Regions from separate parts of the Labrenzia sp. R5_0 genome, predicted to be linked through region 3. Evidence: riboswitches for the same ligand, from Rfam matches in the RefSeq annotation. Region 3 holds a riboswitch; each other region holds the start of a gene.
What was found. A riboswitch is a leader RNA that binds a small molecule or an ion and turns the genes downstream of it on or off. The one in region 3 is predicted to bind thiamine pyrophosphate.
Positions count from the first base shown of each region.

Region 1: another riboswitch for thiamine pyrophosphate. It lies ahead of thiC (phosphomethylpyrimidine synthase ThiC); the one in region 3 lies ahead of thiO (glycine oxidase ThiO).
Region 2: another riboswitch for thiamine pyrophosphate. It lies ahead of J7447_RS26465 (ABC transporter permease); the one in region 3 lies ahead of thiO (glycine oxidase ThiO).

Region 1 is NZ_JAGHRK010000012.1:26,774-28,971, forward strand. Features, by position in the region: gene thiC (phosphomethylpyrimidine synthase ThiC) at 1-1,287, opposite strand, end outside; TPP riboswitch at 1,379-1,504, opposite strand; gene repA (plasmid partitioning protein RepA) at 1,774-2,198, shown strand, end outside.
Region 2 is NZ_JAGHRK010000006.1:257,531-259,728, reverse strand. Features, by position in the region: gene J7447_RS26470 (ABC transporter substrate-binding protein) at 1-313, opposite strand, end outside; gene J7447_RS26465 (ABC transporter permease) at 336-1,181, opposite strand; TPP riboswitch at 1,239-1,345, opposite strand; gene J7447_RS26460 (hypothetical protein) at 1,427-2,198, opposite strand, start outside.
Region 3 is NZ_JAGHRK010000001.1:1,389,316-1,391,513, forward strand. Features, by position in the region: gene J7447_RS06390 (pirin family protein) at 1-385, opposite strand, end outside; gene J7447_RS06395 (DNA topology modulation protein FlaR) at 532-1,056, shown strand; TPP riboswitch at 1,104-1,224, shown strand; gene thiO (glycine oxidase ThiO) at 1,386-2,198, shown strand, end outside.

The sequences.
Region 1 (2,198 bases), on a different contig from region 3:
CGCAAGCTGCTTGTCCATGTTCTCCTTGATCTTGTGCATCGGCACATGACCAGGGCCTTCGATCATGACCTGGCAGTCTTTCGCCCAGGCGATCTTCGTCAGCTCTCCGAGCGTTTCCAGTTCGGCGAACTGCGCTGCGTCGTTGGCGTCGGCAATCGAGCCCGGACGCAAGCCGTCACCAAGTGAAAAGGAAACGTCGTAGGCACGGCAAATGTCGCAGATCTCCTCGAAATGCTCGTAAAGGAAGCTCTCCTTGTGATGATGCAGGCACCACTTGGCCATAATCGAACCGCCGCGCGATACGATGCCGGTAACGCGGTTGACGGTGAGCGGAATGTAGGAGAGCCGGACACCGGCATGGATGGTGAAATAGTCGACGCCCTGTTCGGCCTGCTCGATCAGCGTGTCGCGGAAGACTTCCCAGGTAAGGTCCTCGGCAATGCCGCCAACCTTTTCCAGCGCCTGGTAGAGCGGCACCGAGCCGATCGGAACCGGCGAATTCCGGATGATCCATTCACGAATGTTGTGGATGTTGCGCCCGGTCGATAGGTCCATGACGGTGTCGGCGCCCCAGCGAGTCGCCCAGACCATTTTCTCGACTTCCTCCGCCATCGACGAGGTGACGGCAGAGTTGCCGATATTGGCGTTGATCTTCACCAGGAAGTTCCGGCCAATGATCATCGGCTCCGCTTCCGGATGGTTGATATTGGCTGGGATGATCGCGCGCCCGCGGGCGACTTCCTCGCGGACGAAGTCCGGTGTAACAAAATCCGGGATCGCCGCGCCGAAGCTCTCTCCATCACGGGGAAGCTTTTCGTTTGCAGCCTTGCGACCAAGGTTTTCCCGGATGGCGATGAATTCCATCTCTGGCGTGATGATGCCGGCGCGGGCATAGGCGATCTGGGTGACGGTCTTGCCGTCTTTGGCGCGGCGCGGTTTCTGCAGGTTAGGGAATTGCAGTGTCAGGCGCTCGCCGGTGGCAAAGCCGTTGTCTTCCGGCTTGACCATGCGGCCCTCATATTCCTCCGTGTCACCGCGGGCGGCGATCCACTCGGCGCGAAGGCGCGGCAGTCCCATTTCAATATCGATCGCCTGGGTCGGGTCGGTATAGGGACCGGAGGCATCATAGACCGTGACGGGCGGTTCGCCGGCGGCCGGATGGACTGCGATCTCGCGCACTGGTACGCGGATATCGGGATGAATTTCGCCCGGCTTGTAAACCTTTGTAGAGGCAGGCAGCGGCCCCTTGGTGATTTCGGGCGTAATAGTCTTGGTGGCAATGTTCATTCTGAGGCTCCAATCTTTCAAGTTGGAGACCCAGTTCGAAGCCGGAATGATGGAAAGACGCCATGACGCTCCGGATTCTGGGCAACGTCGTACTGCAGCGCTTGCACCGTCCCTACGCCAGTATGAACTGGATCAGGTTCAACGGGTCACTGCGCTGCCATCAATCAACGGCCCAGCAGTATCTCAGCCCCTTGCCGGGGCACCCCTGGTAACGTTGCCATCGGCCATCATCCACGTGCGTTTGTCAATACAGAGATGCTTGGCTCGACGAGGAAGTGCTGTCACTTTGGCGGCAAAAGGTTGAAGGAAATGTGCCGGGTGACTCCAAAAAGTTGTCCGCGGACAACAATGCGAAGTTCTTGTCGAAACTAGGCTGAAAAATGCACTTGGTTAAGCGTTTGTAAATTGGTAACGAATCGGAGCATATTGTAACAGCGCAGTTTGAGGCGTAGTTTTCAAAAATGCGCAGTTCGAGGATTTTTCGAGATGGACACCAATCTTCTGGTTGAAGGTGCTGCTGAACACCTGCCAACGACACTTTCGGCGGACGCGAATGAGCTCGCTCATCAATTGCAGATACATCAACGAAAAATCTTTCCACCTGCTTCTCAAAAGACTATCCGAAGATTTTCGCCTGCAGAAGCAGCTAAATTGATTGGCATTAAGGAAGGCTATTTACGTCAGGTCGCCGCTGATGGGCATGGCCCCGAACCAAACGAGAACGGTAGGCGCACATATTCTGTCGAGGACATGGATCATATACGTCAGGTCTTGGACGAGAAAAATGGCACGCCAAAATATGTGCCGATCCGTCGGGGAGATGAAAAGCTTCAGGTTATCACTGTAATGAACTTCAAAGGTGGTTCCGGAAAAACCACCACATCTGCTCATTTGGCTCAGTTCTTGGCGTT
Region 2 (2,198 bases), on a different contig from region 3:
CCACCAGCGTACCGATCCATTTCAGCGGCAGCTCTTCCTCGATTTGCGCATGAAGCGTCGGCTGATAGGACACCGCGATATCGCCCTGCCCGGCAGCAACCAGTTTCGGCGGCATCGCCGGGTCCGCCGGTTCGATGATCTCAACCTCGAGGCCTTCTGCCTCGAAGAAACCCTTGGTCTGCGCGGTTACCAGCGGCGCGTGATCCGGATTGATGAACCAGTCGAGCAGCAAGGTCAGTTTCTCACTGGCCTGTACCGGCCCCGATGCCAGCAGCCCGGCGGCCAATGCGAGTGACAGGATTTGTTTTTTCATGAGGTCCTCCGTAGAGCGGCAGCTAGGTGAGCGGCTGCCAGGGAACAAGAAGTCGGGTGAGATGGTTCACGGCAAAGCGCATGATCAGCACCATCGCCGCGAGCAGGATCAGGGCGGCGAACATCATGTCCGCCTGCATCCGGTTGCTGCTTTGAAGCATGATGAAGGCAAGGCCTCCTTTTGCCCCGGCCCATTCGCCGATGATCGCCCCCATGGGAGCGAACACCGCGGCCACCCGCAGGCCGGAGGCAAACGCCGGCAAGCCTGACGGCAGGCGAAAGAACCAGAGTTCCTTCAGGCGAGACAGACGATAAAGCCGGGCGAGATCGCACAAACCCGGGTCAAGCCGCTGCAGGCCATCGAAAAACGTCGATGTGACCGTGAAGAAGATGACCAGGATGATGACGACGATCTTGGAGGCCAGCCCGAAACCGAGCCAGAGCACCAGGATCGGCGCGATTGCGAAAACAGGCAGGGCCTGCGTCACCAGAATGGGCGGCATGGCGAACCTTGCAGCAATCGGAAACAGCCACAAAAGAACGGAAAGCAATGCCCCGGCGGCTGCTCCCAGCACAAACCCGAGCACCGTCTCATAGGCGGTGATGCCGGCATGATGCAGAAGGAAGCCTGCGTGTTTGACAAAGGCCGTAAAGACGCGGTCCGGACCCGGCAGGATATAATGCTGGGTGTCGAACACATGGACGATTGCCGCCCAGATAACGACAGTCAGCAGGAGGCCGAGTAAGGTCCTGGCAACAGCTTTCGCAAACGCCATCATCCCGCACCCCCCGCCGCCGTTGGCCAACAGGAACGCATGAAAGCCGATACCGGCATTCGGATGTGCGGCGACCGCAGTGGTCGCAGACAAGTACGCATAGGATCTCCCGTCTTCGGACAAGCCGAAAATGACAATGGAGATCCGGGAATAGGCTAAGGATTCCGTCCCTTCGCCGGCATGACCCGGATCAGGTTCTAAGGGTTCGGCATTACGCCATCTCAGCTCCGGTAACCGGAACACCCCTCGGACCAAGGCGGACCATGCCTTGTGTGACGGAAAAAGGCAAGCCGCCGTGAGGCGGCTTCTTCAGATTTTGAAAGGAGGCAGGCTGGCGCTTAGCCGGCTTGCCAGGACGTGATCGCCTTTTCAACGGCATCTGCACCGGCGGTTCCCTTTTCCAGGGTCAGGATGCCGCGCTTGCCGTTTTCGTAAAGCATCGGAATGTCGATCCAGCCGCGTTCACGCAGCAAGGCGAGATTGCGTTGCTGCTCGTTCGGCAAGCTGGAAAGGGCAATCCAGAAAAAGCCCGGAGACACTTTCACGGAAGCGCCGATCAGCGCATCGCCACGAGCTTCTTCCGTAGGCTTCATGACCAGGCCTGGCACGTTGACGACGTCACCCGGAGCGAAGTTTTCCGGGAACTCGTACTTGATCTCGACCAGATGGCTGGCGGGCAAGGAAGTATCGTCATTCGGCTTGATGCGAATGTCGACCTTCACATCCCGCTCGGGGATTTCAATGGAGGCGCTCAGAACCGCGAGAGCCTTGCCGTCCAGATTCGTTTCTTCATCGACACCCCAAACGACAGCGCCTTGCGCAGCCGTTCCGGCACCGCCGGACTCTTCCCCTTCTTCGTAAAGGATAGAGCGCTGCACCGAGGAATCCGTCGCCGTGGCGGACGGAGCCGGTGAAGTTTCGTCAGGCGAAATGGCCGAGAGATTGTCTTCCGGCACCGCAATCGGGCTTTCGGTGGTCGCAGAAGACTGATCGTTTTCTCCGCTCGTCACAATGGACGGCTGGGAAGGTTCGGGCGCAGCGGAAGCTGGTGTATCGACCTGCGGTGTATCGGCCGGCGCGGGCGAATCAGACTGTCCGGTAATCGTCGTC
Region 3 (2,198 bases):
TTTCCTGCAGGCGTTCCGGCCTCTCACGTTCGGAATGCACGATGCCCTTGCCGGCGCTCATCCAGTTCAGAGCACCGGGGGCAATCGCAATCTCCGTTCCAAGGCTGTCACGATGATACATCTCTCCTTCGAAGAGATAGGTAACTGTCGCCAACCCGATGTGAGGATGCGGGCGCACGTCGATACCGCCGCCGACCAAAAGTTCTGCCGGGCCCATCTGGTCGAAGAAGATGAACGGGCCAACCATCCGCCGCCTGGCAGACGGCAAGGCACGTCTTACCGAAAATCCGCCGAGGTCGGATGTCCGCGGTACGATGATCGTTTCAATCGGGTCACAGGTTGCAGCATTTCCCGGTACGGGATCAGGGCAATTCAACCAGCTCATCTGCCTCTCCATCAAAGAACATTCTGTCTTGCAAACTAGATAGGGCCTGCGAAGCCGAAGTGTCCATTGAACAGTCTGTTTCGGGTTTTCATACCCTGCACAATCTGTATAACGACCGGCCCTTCCTTGCTTTTGTTTGGTGCGACATGAAACGCGTGATGATCGTTGGCGGCCCGGGCTCGGGTAAAAGCACGCTTGCCGTTGCCCTTGGGCGGAAAACCGGACTGCCGGTCTATCATATGGACAAGATCCACTACCGCTCCGGTTGGAACGAGCGGACGCGGGAAGAGAAAGACCGGCTGACGCATGAGGTCCATCTGAAGGATGTGTGGATCTTCGAGGGTGGTCATTCAAGCACCTATGCGGAACGTATCGAACGTGCCGACACTTTCATCTGGCTCGATGTCCCGGTAACGCGCCGCATATTTCGAGTGCTGAAACGGTCGGTGAAATACAATGGGCAAAGCCGTCCGGATCTGGCCGAGGGCTGCCCGGAGCAGTTCAACTGGCAAACTGTTGAATTCCTGAGGTTCATCTGGCGAACGAGACACTCCGCCAGAGCCAAACTGGAGCACATCTACCGCGAACCTCCGGACCATCTGAAAGTCTATCGGTTCAACACCCTTGCCGAAATCGACGACTTTCTGGCGCGCCCCTGGCAACAAGGATGAAGGCTCATCCTGTCTCTTGACAGGTGCGCCTGACGGGCGGCACAACAGGGGCTCACCCGGGGTGCCTCCAGAAGAGGCTGAGATACTGCTGGCGCACTTGCGCAGTGCAGGGACCCGACGAACCTGATCCAGGTCATGCTGGCGAAGGGAAGGTGTTCTCGGCCAACTGCGTTCGCCACGGCAATGCTCCAACCCGGCCACCTTTCCAAGCCGAATGTCCGAAATGCGGGACCTTTTCCGGTCCTTGCGGAGATCCGTTGAATGCAAGCGGAATACCAGACATTCCGTGATGTCGAACGACTGATGTCCACCCTGGCAGGAGAGGCGGAATGAAGGTCGGTATCAAAGGGGCGGGTGTCGCCGGTCTGACACTGGCACATGAGCTTGTCTCGCGCGGTGTGCGGGTGGAGCTGCTGGAAAAACACAAGGATCTCACTGCCAGTGCCTCCTGGCTCGCAGGCGGCATGTTGGCGCCATGGTGTGAGCGGGAAAGTGCCGAGGAAGATGTACTGCGGCTCGGGCAAGCCGCCATTGGCTGGTGGAGCAAAGTCCTGCCGGGACAGGTTTCGCACAATGGCACGCTGGTTGTTGCCGCGCCGCGCGATACCGGCGAGTTAAGTCGCTTTGCTTCTCGAACCAGCGGCTTTGCCTGGCTCGACGCTGACGCGCTGGGCGCACTCGAGCCGGACCTCGCAGGCCGATTTGCAAAGGGGCTCCATTTTGCCGGGGAAGCCTATCTCGATCCGCGGCGGGCCCTCACGGCATTGCGGGCAAAGGTGTCTGAAAGCGGTGCCGAGGTGAGGTTAGAGGCGCAGCACTTCACCGCGGCGACCGATCTTGTCGCCGATTGTACCGGCATGGCCTCGCCGGATCCGCACTTGCGTCCCGTACGCGGTGAAATGCTGATCCTCCACGCGCCGGAGGTCTCGCTTTCGCGGCCGGTGCGTTTTCTGCACCCGCGCATCCCGGTCTATGTCGTGCCTCGTGACAACGGCGTCTTCATGGTCGGGGCAACCATGATCGAAAGCGGTGACCAGGGAGCGGTCAGTGTTCGGTCCACCATGGAACTCCTAAATGCCGCCTACAGCCTGCATCCGGGATTTGCGGAGGCAAAGATCATCGAAACCGGGGTGGGCCTCCGC